2 regions of the Paenibacillus sp. 481 genome follow, and region 1 is predicted to be linked to the other one. Evidence: predicted binding sites of a transcription regulator. Region 1 holds the regulator's gene; the other holds the start of a gene.
What was found. The regulator CtsR, encoded in region 1, represses protease genes until heat stress. The targets are predictions, from matches to a motif close to ATGGTCAATAAAGGTCAAACA.
Positions count from the first base shown of each region.

Region 2: clpP (ATP-dependent Clp endopeptidase proteolytic subunit ClpP) is a predicted target of CtsR. The motif match lies at 6,344-6,364, and genes of this name have one in related genera.

Region 1 is NZ_CP075175.1:2,910,341-2,917,919, reverse strand. Features, by position in the region: gene radA (DNA repair protein RadA) at 1-545, opposite strand, end outside; gene clpC (ATP-dependent protease ATP-binding subunit ClpC) at 919-3,408, opposite strand; gene KIK04_RS12700 (protein-arginine kinase McsB) at 3,432-4,499, opposite strand; gene KIK04_RS12695 (protein-arginine kinase activator protein McsA) at 4,527-5,075, opposite strand; gene KIK04_RS12690 (CtsR family transcriptional regulator) at 5,128-5,589, opposite strand; rRNA gene rrf (5S ribosomal RNA) at 6,019-6,135, opposite strand; rRNA gene KIK04_RS12680 (23S ribosomal RNA) at 6,294-7,579, opposite strand, start outside.
Region 2 is NZ_CP075175.1:2,150,105-2,157,683, reverse strand. Features, by position in the region: gene pelF (GT4 family glycosyltransferase PelF) at 1-692, shown strand, start outside; gene pelG (exopolysaccharide Pel transporter PelG) at 668-2,176, shown strand; gene KIK04_RS09270 (CotH kinase family protein) at 2,227-4,059, shown strand; gene KIK04_RS09265 (polyphosphate polymerase domain-containing protein) at 4,105-4,827, shown strand; gene KIK04_RS09260 (DUF4956 domain-containing protein) at 4,848-5,528, shown strand; gene clpP (ATP-dependent Clp endopeptidase proteolytic subunit ClpP) at 5,614-6,240, opposite strand; tRNA gene KIK04_RS09250 (tRNA-Arg) at 6,516-6,590, opposite strand; gene KIK04_RS09245 (hypothetical protein) at 6,598-6,804, shown strand; gene KIK04_RS09240 (hypothetical protein) at 7,010-7,579, shown strand, end outside.

The DNA.
Region 1 (7,579 bases):
ACTGATGGCTGATAAACAGTTTGTATAGAATCAATTACGAGGAAATCGGGCTGCATAGCCTCGATGGCTTCCTCAATAAAATGCAGATTCGTCTCGCTTAGAACGAACAAACGTTCTGATAAAGCACCCAAACGATCAGCACGCAGCTTCGTCTGACGCATCGACTCCTCACCAGACACATACAGTACTTTTAAACCACTTGTTGCAAGTGCATTTGAGGTTTGCAACAGCAAAGTGGACTTACCAATACCCGGATCTCCACCTACAAGAATGAGCGAGCCAGGTACAACTCCACCGCCTAATACGCGGTTCAGTTCGCTTAACGTTGTTGATATGCGCGGTTCGCGCCCACTTTCTATGTGTATGATCGATTGTGGCTTTTCTTTCGCCGTAAACAAGGAAGATTGTACGCCCGCAGTCTTTACAATCGTTTCCCGTTCTTCAACCATCGTGTTCCATTGATTGCAGCCAGGACATTTTCCCATCCACTTCGCTGTTTCATATCCACATTCTGTGCAATTGAACTTCGTCTTTACTTTGGCCATCTCAGCCAACAACTCCTAGCTTGTCAATAATCCTTAACTTATTATATACGCGATAAACAGCTTGTCGTTTCGATCATGACCGCATTTTCGCAAGCAATGACTTGATAACCTTCACCGCATACTTATAAGTTTACCATTTTTAAGAAAGAGGATAAAGGTGTTACGCTTGGAATTATGTTTGCTAATTGTTATTTCTTATCGGTTGGACAGTAAAAAATATGAAGAGACGCGATTTTATATATGTTTCCCCGTTTTGCTAGTTCCATGATCACCTTCCCGATAGCCGCATAAAATGAAAAGGCACATCCCCTGTAATACACAAGGAATGTGCCTTTTTCTTAAATCTATGCGCAATTGGCATCAATTATAGCGATTAAGCGTTAGCTGTCTCTTCATTGCCTAGACTGCTGTCACTGTTATCATTGTTGCTACTGCTGCTACCACTGTTAATCACAATGAGTTGCCCGTCTTGCTCATCAATCGTAACTGAATCGCCTTTGCTAATTTGACCTCTTAGCAACTCTTCGGACAAGCGATCCTCGATATGCTTCTGAATAGCACGACGCAGCGGGCGTGCACCGTAAGCCGGGTCATACCCTTCCTTAGCGAGGAAGGCTTTCGCCGTATCCGTTAATTGGAAGTCCACATCTTGCTCTTTTAGGCGCTTGCGCAATTCGTCTGCCATAAGCGTAACGATTTCCGCAATGTGTTTCTTTTCGAGCGAGTGGAAGACGATAATTTCGTCAATCCGGTTCAGGAACTCTGGACGGAAGCTCTTCTTAAGTTCACCCATCACTTTGTCTTTCATGTTGTTGTAATCGCGACCGGAATCCTCTGTTGCCGTGAATCCAAGCGTAGAATTACGCTTAATCGCTTCAGCACCAACGTTAGACGTTAGGATAATAAGCGTGTTGCGGAAATCAACAACTCTGCCTTTCGAATCGGTCAAGCGTCCATCTTCCAGCACTTGCAGCAAAATGTTGAACACTTCTGGGTGCGCCTTCTCGATTTCGTCCAGCAAGACGACCGAATACGGCTTGCGGCGTACTTTTTCGGTAAGCTGGCCGCCCTCTTCATAACCAACATAGCCTGGAGGCGCTCCGACGAGACGAGCTGTCGAATGCTTCTCCATATATTCGGACATATCGATGCGGATAACTGCATTGTCATCACCGAATAAGGCTTCAGCAAGCGCACGTGCCAATTCTGTCTTACCGACACCTGTAGGGCCGAGGAAAATAAACGAACCCATTGGGCGCTTCGGATCTTTCAATCCCGCACGCGCACGACGAATCGCACGGCTAACTGCCTTAACTGCTTCATCCTGACCGATTACGCGCTCATGGAGAATCTCCTCCATTTTCAACAAGCGCTCCGTTTCTTCTTCCTTCAGCTTGAGTACCGGAATACCCGTCCAGCTTGCCACTACATGTGCAATATCTTCTGGCGTAACCTCAGAGTCCATACGCCCCTGCTTTTCTTTCCATTGGTTACGAACTGTATCCAGTTCTTCGCGCATCTTTTGCTCTGTATCACGTAAAGCAGCTGCTTTTTCAAATTCTTGGCTCTGTACAGAAGCATCCTTTTCCTTACGAATATCTTCTAAGCGAGCTTCAAGATCTTTTAAGTTAGGCGGTACTGTGTATGAGTTCAAACGCACTTTTGAGCTTGCTTCGTCAATCAAATCAATAGCCTTATCTGGCAAAAAGCGATCTGGAATATAGCGGTCCGATAATTTCACCGCAGCATCAATGGATTCATCGGTAATTTTGACCCGATGATGCGCTTCATAACGGTCACGCAGCCCTTTTAGAATAAGCACCGCTTCTTCTGGCGTAGGCTGGTCAACCGTAATCGGTTGGAATCGACGTTCCAACGCAGCGTCTTTTTCAATATATTTGCGGTATTCGTCCAACGTTGTCGCACCGATACATTGCAATTCACCACGCGCAAGCGATGGCTTCAATATATTCGAAGCGTCAATTGCACCTTCCGCTCCTCCTGCCCCGATAAGCGTATGCAGCTCATCAATGAAGAGGACGATGTTACCGGCTTGACGAATCTCGTCCATAATCTTTTTCAAGCGGTCTTCAAACTCACCGCGATACTTAGTACCTGCTACGACTGAGCCCATATCGAGCGTCATTACACGCTTATCGCGCAGCGTTTCCGGAATTTCATTATTAATAATTCGTTGTGCTAATCCTTCTGCGATAGCCGTTTTACCTACACCTGGCTCACCAATGAGTACAGGGTTGTTTTTCGTACGGCGGCTAAGCACTTGAATAACTCGTTCGATTTCTTTACTGCGTCCAATAACGGGATCCAGGTTGCCCTCTTTCGCGTATGCCGTCAAATCGCGTGCCAAGCTATCAAGTGTTGGCGTGCTCACATTTTGCGAAGAGCCATGATGGCTTGATACTGCCTCACTGCTGCCGAGCAATTGCAATACTTGTTGACGGGCTTTGTTCAAGCTAATACCTAAGTTGTTAAGGACGCGTGCCGCAACTCCCTCACCTTCACGAATAAGGCCAAGCAAAATATGCTCTGTACCTACATACGTATGGCCTAGCTTGCGAGCCTCGTCCATGGACAGTTCAATCACTTTTTTCGCTCGTGGCGTGTAAGCGATATTAGTTGGCTGTTCTTGTCCGCGACCAATCAACGACTCCACTTCGTCCTGAATCTTTTCCAAGCCTAAGCCAAGCCCAACAAGCGCTTTAGCGGCTATGCCTTCTCCTTCACGAATCAGACCGAGTAAAATATGCTCTGTCCCAATATTATTATGCCCCAATCGAACAGCTTCCTCTTGAGCTAAAGCCAACACCTTTTGCGCACGTTCTGTGAATCTACCGAACATCATTTTCTTGCACCTCCACATTAAAGTTAGGATTTTGATTTTGTTAAGGACTCCCGTATGAGACGAGCCCGATATACGTCCCGTTCATCCGCTTGTAGCGGCTTATTGAAAATGTGTTGCAAAAAACCTGGCTGCGTCATCACTAACAATTCGTTCAATATTGGAGCTGAAATATCGTGCAAAATACCAATATCAGAGCCCAATCGAATGTCGGATAAGCGCTGTGCAGCCTCTTTTGTATCCATTATAGCAGCATGTTTCAAAATACCGTATGAGCGACACACTCGATCGGTCAATCTCGTCCGATTATCTGTGAGGAGTTGCTCACGTGCTGCCTTCTCATGCTCAATAATTTGCTTCACGACGCTGTACAAGTTGTCGATAATTTCATCTTCAGATTGGCCAAGCGTAATCTGGTTCGATACTTGAAACAGATTACCTATCGCTTCGCTGCCTTCACCGTACAATCCTCTCACGGCTAATCCAACCTGCGTCACCGCTTGCAAAATACGGTTTATTTGCTGATTTAGCACTAATCCAGGCAGATGCATCATCACGGATGCACGAATACCTGTACCCACATTTGTCGGGCAACTTGTTAGATAACCACGTCTCTCATGGAAAGCGTAATCTACATGTGCCTCGAACACATCATCGATACGGTTAGCCTGTGCCCATGCTTCGCGTATTTGCAGACCAGGGTATAAACATTGTATTCGCAAATGGTCCTCTTCGTTTACCATGATGCTAACAGCTTCATTGTCGCTTAAAATGACCGCACCGTTACGAGCTTCGTTTGCCAAGTTCGGTGAAATCAAATGTTTCTCCACAAGAACTTGCTTCTCCGTTTCATTCATATCAACGAGACGAATACTTTGAAACGACCCGAGTGATATAAAACCTTGCTCATTCAAGACAGAAGACAGACGTTGCAGCACTTCTGCAGATTGCTGGTTTGTCGCTAAGAGCGGAAACGGCAATGCGCTAAGATTCCGTGCGATGCGTATACGGCTGCTGATGACGATATCGGAGTCCGGTCCGGTACCACGCATCCAGTCACTTAACGGTTGCTCCATAAAATGATAATTAGACATGTCACCATCTCCTTTCCTTGTCCTGAATTAATCCGAGCTCTCGGAAGAATGTTGTTCAATCTCTCGAATACGGTCGCGTAGCTGTGCTGCATGTTCAAACTGCTCATTCATAATGCTGTATTGTAATTGCCTCTTAAGTTCATCTAATTCACGGCGGCGTTGGATAACTCCTCCTCCACGTCGAGGAATTTTACCGATGTGCACCGTATTGCCATGCACACGCTTCAAGAGCGGATCCAAACGTTCGCCAAAAAAATTGTAACATTCATCACAACCAAAACGGCCTAGTTTGCTAAACTGTGCAAACGTAAGTCCACACCTGTCACAACGCGTGGATTGCGGTTTAGGAGGAACAGGAGGGCCTCCACCAGTCATCATTCCGCCGCCTGCGGCTAAATCGAAATCAAGCAATCCAGACAACAAATTATGAATTGAGAAGCCATTCGTTGTACCAGGAATCCATTCTCCTTTTTCCCGTGCGCACGATTCACATATGTGAAACTCTGTCTTTTGGCCATTAACGATTTTCGTAAAATGCAGCGTGGCTGGCTTTTGACCGCACTGTTGACATATCATCTCCGTTCCTCCTTCTTCATCATATAAATAATTGCAATGTTGTTAAAATTGATTACTTACTAAGTAGTGCAACGAGCATTGCTCGCATTAATCGTGCTCTTACTTCATCCCTAAGCGGGAGCTTCATCGCTAAATTATCGCGTGAAACAACAGCCCTAAGTAAGTTTGCCTCACGTCGGGAGATGACTTTCGCTTCTTCCAGCTGATAAATGAGCCCTTCTGCAGCAGATTGACCAATTCGTTCACCAATGTTATCGCATAAATGGTTCTGGATTGCTAAATGTGAAGGAAGCTCAATCCGTTGAATACGGATATACCCACCGCCACCACGTTTGCTCTCCACGACGTAACCTTTTTCCAACGAAAAACGAGTGCTAATAACATAATTAATTTGTGAAGGTACACATGAGAACTTATCCGCTAACTCATTTCGCTGAATTTCTACCGTTCCTTCTGGACTGTCAACTAGCATATGCTTCAAGTAATGCTCAATTAAGTCAGAAATATTGCGCATCTTCTCCCTCCCTTCAGCGCTTCTTATATTAGGTTTAACCCATTTTAACTGTCAAATATTCGTGTTGTTGACTTTGACTTTCTTTGACTTTAACTATATTATATGCATTTCTTCTCAATTTGCCAATACCCCTTCTTACAATAAACAGTTGTAAACTTGTACAAAGTGGTTTCTCCCGAACCATTGTCAACGAAAAAGCATTAAATTTCTACTAACTAACATACAGTATTCCGGTTAAAAGCGCATATTAAACATTTTTATCGTGATATATCTTAATATTACGTTGAAATATTATGGAATTATACTGGAGTCTTAATGATTAACGTGGTTATTAATTAATGCTATAAGTAATATACAGAGGTAATTAAGTGCGAAATACAATCTAAAATCACAAAAAAGCCCACCGACATATCGTCAGTGGGCTTTGCTGCTTGGCAACGTCCTACTCTCCCAGGACCCTGCGGTCCAAGTACCATCGGCGCTGGAGGGCTTAACGGTCGTGTTCGGTATGGGAACGCGTGGAACCCCTCCGCCATCATCACCAGACAGCTTGGCTCGTTAATACTCGCCAATATTTTGTTCAGGCCAGCACCGCCAAGTGCTGTGCGCTACCGATTCCACCAAACTTGTTGGCTTCTTCAGCATTTGCACCCTGAAAACTGATCGTGAAAGGTAAATCGTTATTTCGAATCATCTTGCTTATTTAGGATAAGCCCTCGACCTATTAGTATTCGTCAGCTCCATACATTACTGTACTTCCACCCCGAACCTATCAACCTCGTCGTCTTCAAGGGGTCTTACCAAAAGTGGGAAATCTCATCTTGAGGGGGGCTTCACGCTTAGATGCTTTCAGCGCTTATCCCTTCCATACTTGGCTACCCAGCGATGCTCTTGGCAGAACAACTGGTACACCAGCGGTATGTCCATCCCGGTCCTCTCGTACTAAGGACAGCTCCTCTCAAATTTCCTACGCCCGCGACAGATAGGGACCGAACTGTCTCACGACGTTCTGAACCCAGCTCGCGTACCGCTTTAATGGGCGAACAGCCCAACCCTTGGGACCTACTTCAGCCCCAGGATGCGATGAGCCGACATCGAGGTGCCAAACCTCCCCGTCGATGTGGACTCTTGGGGGAGATAAGCCTGTTATCCCCAGGGTAGCTTTTATCCGTTGAGCGATGGCCCTTCCATGCGGTACCACCGGATCACTAAGCCCGACTTTCGTCCCTGCTCGACTTGTAGGTCTCGCAGTCAAGCTCCCTTATGCCTTTGCACTCTTCGAATGATTTCCAACCATTCTGAGGGAACCTTGGGGCGCCTCCGTTACTCTTTAGGAGGCGACCGCCCCAGTCAAACTACCCACCTGACACTGTCCCCGAACCGGGTAACGGTCCTAGGTTAGAACTCCGATACGAACAGGGTGGTATCCCAACGGTGCCTCCACCTAAGCTGGCGCTCAGGTTTCTAAGGCTCCCACCTATCCTGTACAGTCCGTACCAAAGTCCAATATCAAGCTGTAGTAAAGCTCCATGGGGTCTTTCCGTCTTGTCGCGGGTAACCTGCATCTTCACAGGTATTAAAATTTCACCGGATCTCTCGTTGAGACAGCGCCCAATTCGTTACGCCATTCGTGCGGGTCAGAATTTACCTGACAAGGAATTTCGCTACCTTAGGACCGTTATAGTTACGGCCGCCGTTTACTGGGGCTTCGGTTCATAGCTTCGCCTTGCGGCTAACCACTCCCCTTAACCTTCCAGCACCGGGCAGGCGTCAGCCCGTATACTTCGCCTTGCGGCTTCGCACAGACCTGTGTTTTTGCTAAACAGTCGATTGGGCCTATTCACTGCGGCCCCCTCGGGCTATTAACCCTACCGAGGCACCCCTTCTCCCTAAGTTACGGGGTCATTTTGCCGAGTTCCTTAACGAGAGTTCTTCCGCGCGCCTTAGAATTCTCTTCTCGCCTACCTGTGTCGGTTTGCGGTACGGGCAC
Region 2 (7,579 bases), 760 kb from region 1:
TTCAAATCGAGCTTGGGTGCAGCTCAAGTAAAATTAGCATTATTCCTAACGGAGTCGAGTTTCACGACTATGTTGGACTGCCTGCAAAAGCAGTAGGCGACAATCGTATACACGTCGGTGCCATCGTGCGCGTCGTACCGATTAAAGACATTAAGACGATGATTCAGGCATTCGCCATCGTGAAACAAGAGGTGCCGGACTCGACATTTTGGATCATTGGCCCTTATGACGAAGATCCTGAATATTACGCAGAATGTCAGGCGCTGTTGGAAGCGTTGGCAGTAGAAGAAGTAACGTTTACAGGTAGTATGCAGATTAGCAATATTATTGGCAAAATGGACTTACTTGTGTTGTCGAGCATCAGCGAGGGGCAACCATTGGCCGTGCTTGAAGGGATGGCCGCTGGCAAGCCGTTCGTGACAACGGATGTTGGCAGTTGTAAAGAACTGCTGTATGGCATGGATGACGCCTATGGCCCAGCAGGATTTGTGGCTCCTGTTATGAATGTGGACAGCATCGCGCAAGCGATTATCGAGCTGTGCAATCATCCAGATGAACGTGTGCGCATGGGAGTAGCGGGTCAGGAGCGGGTTAGAAATCTTTATAGTAAGCAGCAATTTATTCAATCGTATGTTGCGTTGTATGAAAGCTACGAGGAGGGGCGCACATGGCAGGCATCGGCTTTGAATTGAAAAAATTGTTCACTAGGCGGGAGTTAGCTTATCGCTTACGTGCTTATGCCATCTCTTCAATCGTTACAGTTGGCCCCATGCTTGCCTGTATGATGATGATCATTGGTGCACAGCTCGTCATGAAAGCGTGGGAGGGACCACTTAGCGAGCGAGAGTTGCTGTTCGGCGGCGCTGTCTACGCCTTCGTCTGCTCCTACATCATTGTGTCGATCTATCAAATGATGACGACGCGTGCTGTATCAGACATGTTGTATGAACAGCGCTACGAACAAATTTTGCCCTCTGTTTATGCAGGGCTCATTTGGTCACTCACTCCCGCGCTGCTCATCGGCGGGGCGTTTGTCATTTGGGCGCCACTTAGCTTCGGATACAAGCTAGCGCTGTATTTATTTTTCGTGCAGCTAGTCGTGATATGGCATCTTGGCGTATATGTAACGGCGTTAAAGCACTATGGATACGTATTTGGTGCCTTCGCCGTAGGTGGCATTGTCGGTACATTAAACTGTGTACTGTGGCCGTTTATTACAGGTTCCTTGTCAGCCGCAGCCATGTTATGGATGTTAAATATCGGGATTTGCTGCACGCTGCTAGGGCTTGCTTATGCGGTTGAACGGCAATTTGGGGGCCGTCTGCCTTCAACGAAAGGTGCAACAGGTACGATAGATGCGACAAGTGCAACAGGTGCAACAAGTGCGGCAGGTGTGACACGTAAGGGAGACCTGTCGGCGGACAAGCGTCTTTCCGACGAGGCACGTAGCTACAGCTTAGTGCAGTGGATGCGTCGATACCCATCCTTGATGGGCATTGGATTCATGATGGCTCTAGGGTTATATACACATCAGATTGTACAGTGGATCAAAAATGAGGGAATATGGGTCGAAGGTGTGTTTAGGATGTCTCCGGCATACGATTTGCCAGTGTATTACGCATTTTTAACGACGATACCGACGCTAGTGTTGTTTGTTGTAGCGCTAGAGACATCATTTTATCCCAAATGCCGTCAATATTATGAAACGGTACTTGGACAAGGGTCAATGCGGGAAATTGAACAGGCTCGAAGAGATATGAGCCAAGTGCTCGTGTATGAAGTGTCGCTCTTAATGGGCATCCAGCTCTTTTTTACGATATTATCGATTGCATTCGCCGTTCGTTTACTACCCTTTTTCGGGTTCACAAGTACGATGATAGAAGCGTTTAATATTTTGGCGCTTTCCTTTTTCGCCTATACGTTATTTATGGTTATTGTCCTTGTTCTGCTCTATTTTGATGATCGGAAGGGTGTATTTGCATTAAGTGCGATTATGCTCGCATGTAGTGCAACTTTCTCTATACTATTTGATAACGTTGATACGAGCTTTGCTATGTTTACGGCCTCCTTTATCGCTTTAACCTTGTCTTTAGGGCGTTTGCGATACGTCATTAGACATTTGCACTACTACACATTTAGCGCACAACCGATAGTTATCAAACGAACTCCGCTTTAGCATGAAGCGGAACGGACATAAATAACGATGGTGATATGGGAGGGGACAAGATGAAACAGCATGATCAATCCCAGACAGCATTCGGACAAAGTAGTTATTCTGGTGGGGGACGAGGCATCGAACGCTGTGTAGGGTCGGTAAAGGCAGTCATCTGCCTACTGTTGGCAATTACGTTGTTAGCTGTAGCGGGGTGCACAGACGATACAGCGACACCATCACAATCAGATGAAATAGATTCGATCGTATCGAACAATAAGGGAATAATGGCAGCAGATTCACTTGTTGAGAATAAAGAAATATATCGTTCAGATAGGGGTGATCACATCGTTCACCTCTATTTGACGATAGCTGCCTCAAATAAGACGAATGTGCCGCCTGTCACTTGGGCTCAGCTGAGTTCGATTATGAAGAAGGTACCGGGGGAGAAGCATCCTGAGGTGGATGTTATTTTTCAAGAAGGCAATGCAACAGGTCCGGTAAGCGGGATGTTCGGTTACAGCGAATTGGTGCCTAACGGTACGGCTACCGTTCGAGGGGCATCATCGCTTCGCTCGCCGCAAAAGTCATATAAAGTGAAGCTCATTGACGATGCTGGCCTGTGGCGAGATCAGCGGGTCATTAACCTCGTTAAACATTCATATGATTTAACACGTGTGCGCAACAAGCTAAGCTTCGATCTGCTCAAGCATATGCCCGATATAACAAGCCTACGGACCCAGTTCGTCCATTTGCATGTAAGGGATTTAACGGCTAGTCCTGCTGCATCTACCTTTCAGGACTACGGCTTATATACGCAGATCGAACAGCCCAACAAGCGCTTTTTGTTGGCACACGGTTTAGATCCGAGCGGCCATCTGTACAAAGCGGTCATGTTTGAATTTTTCCGTTACAAGGATAAGTTGAGAACGGAAGATGAGCCGCAATTTGATAAAGATGCGTTCGAATCTGTGCTTGAAGTGCAGGGTAGCAACGATCATAAGAAGCTGTTGGCAATGTTAGACGATGTGAATGATATCTCGCAAGATATAGACAGTGTGGTAGATAAACACTTTGATCGCGATAACTTTTTAACATGGACAGCGCTCAATATTTTGTTCGATAACATGGATACGAATACACAAAATTTTTTGCTGTATTCTCCGCTTAATTCGGAAAAATGGTACTTCCTCCCGTGGGATTACGATGGCGCTTGGGGAGATTCCAGCTTTGAGGCGCCTCTGGCAAAGGAGCCGCCTGTTCGCTGGCGGACTGGTGTTGCGAACTACTGGAACAACGTGTTGCAGAGCCGCTTTTTTAAGAAGCGCGCGAATGTTGAACAATTAACGGCAAAAGTCGATGCCTTGTTTCCTAAAATCAAGCCGGAGCTTGTACAGCAATATTTGAACCAGTACCGCAAGGTTGCCCCACAAGTCTCGCTAAGCTCTCCTGATTTGAATTTCTTGCCGGGAACACCGCAGCAATACAAAGCGGAGTGGGCTCGACTGGCTACGATTCCAGCCAAACAAATTGAAGCCTATAAGCGCCACTTGGAATGGCCGATGCCGTTCTTTTTGGGTGAGGCAAAGGCGAAAGGGACTGGACTTGCGTTTAATTGGGGGAATTCCTACGACTTGCAAGGTGATAGCTTAACGTATCGGTTCGAGTTAAGTAAGTCACCGAATTTTGATAAGCCGCTCACGGTTCAAGACGGCTTGCGCTCAACGACAGCACAGGTCAACAATATTCAGCCTGGGAAATATTTTTGGCGCGTGTTTGTATTTGATGCGAAAGGCAACAAGCAGCATGCCTTTGATACGTATCGTGATGCCAATCAGATCAAATTTAACGGCGTGAAACAAATTTTCGTCGAGCGTAAGGACGGAACATTAGTTGTCCCAAAATGATGGAATAACGTTCAATAAACGCTAAGTATAATCGGAGGATACACGATGCCACGCATGAATTTTGGCGACGTAAAGCTTAGACATGAGTTGAAGTTCTACATTCATCATCATGAATATATCGGTTTAAGGCAGCGGATACGTTCATTGCTGACGTTGGACAAGCATTCCGTCGATGAGGAAGGCTACCATATCCGCAGTTTGTATTTTGATAACAAGTATGAATCCGCTTTGCACAATAAAAACGAAGGCATCTTTCATCGGCGCAAATATCGTATTCGTATTTACAACAAGTGCGATTCTATCATTAAACTAGAACGGAAAAGCAAGTGGAACGAGCTCGTATCCAAGGAATCAGAGCAGCTGACCCGCGCGCAGGTCGATCGGATTATGCTAGGAGATTACGAAGCGCTGCTAGACAACAAAGATGAGCGTTCCTTGTCAGCGCGGTTTTACCGTGATTTCACGCAAGGGGCCATGCAGCCAGCGGTTATCGTTGATTACGTTCGTGAAGCTTATTTGTATGATGCAGGTGACGTGCGGATTACGTTCGATAAGCAGCTTAGTGCCGGCGTGCATTCCCTCCAGTTGTTCGACCCGCATCTGATGACACGTTCCATGATTGGCGGGCCCCGAACCATTTTAGAAGTGAAATACAATCAATTTATGCCCCGTGTCGTGTTCGACTTGTTGCAAATGTCGGCGCATCAGCGATCCACGATTTCGAAGTATGCTATTTGCAAAGAGAGCCGCAAGCCGTACGCTTATTAAACAATGGTAAGGAGAGTACCATGGATCAGATCGTGAATTTTAAAGATATGTTTAAAAAGAGTGTGCTGCAATTAGAGGCGTTTAACAAAATTTCGCTGATTGAAATTTTTTGGGGAATGCTTATTTCTTTCCTTATCGGTATGTTCATATATTGGGTATATCAAAAATGTTTCCGTGGAGTCGTGTACAGTCATAACTATAATGTGACGTTCGTGTTAATGACGATGATTACGACGCTCATTATTATGACGATCAGCACCAATATCGTACTCTCGCTCGGCATGGTAGGCGCACTGAGTATTGTGCGGTTCCGTACGGCGGTGAAAGATCCGATGGACATTATTTATATGTTTTGGGCCGTTTCTGTCGGGATCGCGACAGGGGCCAAGTTGTATCCGTTGTCTATTTTCGGATCGTTGGCAATTGGGGCAACGATTTACTTTTTATCGCAGCGGCAAGAAAAGCAGAAGCCATACTTGGTCATTTTGCAATATGAAGAGAAAGCGAGTGACGAAGTACTCGTACAGCTGCGCAAGCGTAAATCGGTGTTGAAATCAAAAACGGTACGCAAAGGGATGACCGAGCTTACGGTAGAAACGAGGCTAAGTGATGACAACACGGCGTTTGTTGACGCACTTGCCGCGTTGGATGGGGTTAAAGATGTTGTGCTCGTCAGCTACAACGGAGATTACGCGCCTTAAATAAGAAAGCCGTCCACCTCATTGGTGAACGGCTTTCAGCTTGTAAAGCTCGCTCTGCGTGCTTAGCATGACGCCTATAGCTTGTTTATATCAACTCGCTAAGCGGTTTATCCAATACTTTGTCAACGAGACCGTACTCCAGCGCTTCTTGCGCGGACATGAAGTAGTCGCGGTCCGTATCTTTCTCAATGCGCTCTAACGGTTGACCTGTGCGGTCAGCCAAGATGCGGTTGAGGTTGTCACGCATCTTCAAGATGCGCTGCGCACGGATATGAATATCCGATGCTTGGCCTTCTGCTCCGCCCAGCGGTTGGTGAATCATAACTTCGCTGTTAGGGAGCGCAAGACGCTTGCCTTTAGCGCCTGCGTTCAGCAGGAATGCGCCCATCGAAGCTGCCATACCTACACAAATGGTAGATACGTCTGGCTTAATATGCTGCATTGTATCGTAGATGCCCATGCCAGCGGAAATGGAGCCGCCTGGACTGTTGATGTACAAGTAAATATCTTTCTCTGGGTCGTCAGCAGCTAAAAATAGCATCTGGGCGATAATGGAGTTCGCCACTACATCATTGACTGGGCTTCCCAAGAAAATAATCCGATCCTTCAACAATCTCGAGTAAATGTCATATGCGCGTTCGCCCCGATTTGTCTGTTCGACAACCATAGGTACGTAACTCATGTTTAACTCCTCCTTACGAATACGTTGCATCCGCCATCGGATGCATTCGCCCAATGATAATAAGCATTGCCTGTTTATGAATCGTGCTATACCCATTAAACGGGATAAATTAACTATAATTCAGAATTTGCAAAAAGTCAAAGATGGTCAAACTCGATATTGAAAAAAACATCCTACCTGTAAGCCTGTGGGCTTGTGCTGGCGGATGTTCCTTCGTATCCCTAATATGTTGCAATATGCGTTCGTTAAGTAGCTTGTTAAATTGCTTCTAATCTCCCGCCCCAGACGCGGGTTCAGAAAATGTATGGCGCGCCCGCAAGGAATCGAACCTTGATCTCAGGCTCCGGAGGCCTACGTCATATCCATTGGACCACGGGCGCACAACTAATGAAAGATGCTCGACTTATTATAGAAGATTCGGAGGGAAAAAGCAAGAACAACGGAAAAATTCAACAATTTATTTTTTGTTTTTGTGTGAACGCCATGCTGGTTATGTTAGCACAAGTAAAATCATGTAAATGTGCAGGTGTTTTTAAGGAAAAAGACGTGCATTGGAAAAAATCTGCGTTTGTGCAGGGATTTGAATCGAAATAAGCCAAATGAAGCAACTTGGGACGTATTATGAAGCCTGTTTGTATCAGTTGTTAGGGGCTCGACTTGATAGGCTATAAAATGAAATATTCGCAGCAATTGTAACAACTCGTGAACTTGTTTAAAATCCAATAATAGGTATACCTATGGCATGGCATTAAGCAGGTCTTTCTGATACAGCATGAAAGAACTTTCAAGGAGTGAAATCATGGAATTTGAATATCACCTTACCATTAATGATTTGAAGTTGGATGAGAAGGAAGCTTTTATGAGTATTTGTCAGTCAGAACAAGTTAAGCCTCTTATGATCGTCTTGGATCAAGGACACTACATCACGCAGCCCATGATTACAGGTGTTACCCAGTGCGCAGATTTTCAAGCAGCTAATATAGAAATTGAAAGGGTTGCAACGGCTTTTCGCAACAACGGATTTACTATTGTAAGGAAAAAAGTAGAGATTCCCCCGCAGGAAGAAAAGTATTTTTATGAGCCGATCGTGCAGCATTCGAAGCCTTATTTTGAATGGCATGGCAAGGTAGAGGTCGATGATGTAGCCAAGTTAAAAAATTGTTGCGCAAGCCATGGCGGACATATTTCTAGAAACTCGATGAACGCGAATGGTAAAGTGCGATTTATTACGGTTAGAGAATATGAAGGCCCAGCGCAATTTTATAGCCGTGTCGACCAGATACATACCATTTTACAGCAAAATAATATAGAACTCATCAAACAACAATATGAGCTATGTATTTATGATAGTAGAGAAGAATTGGATAGC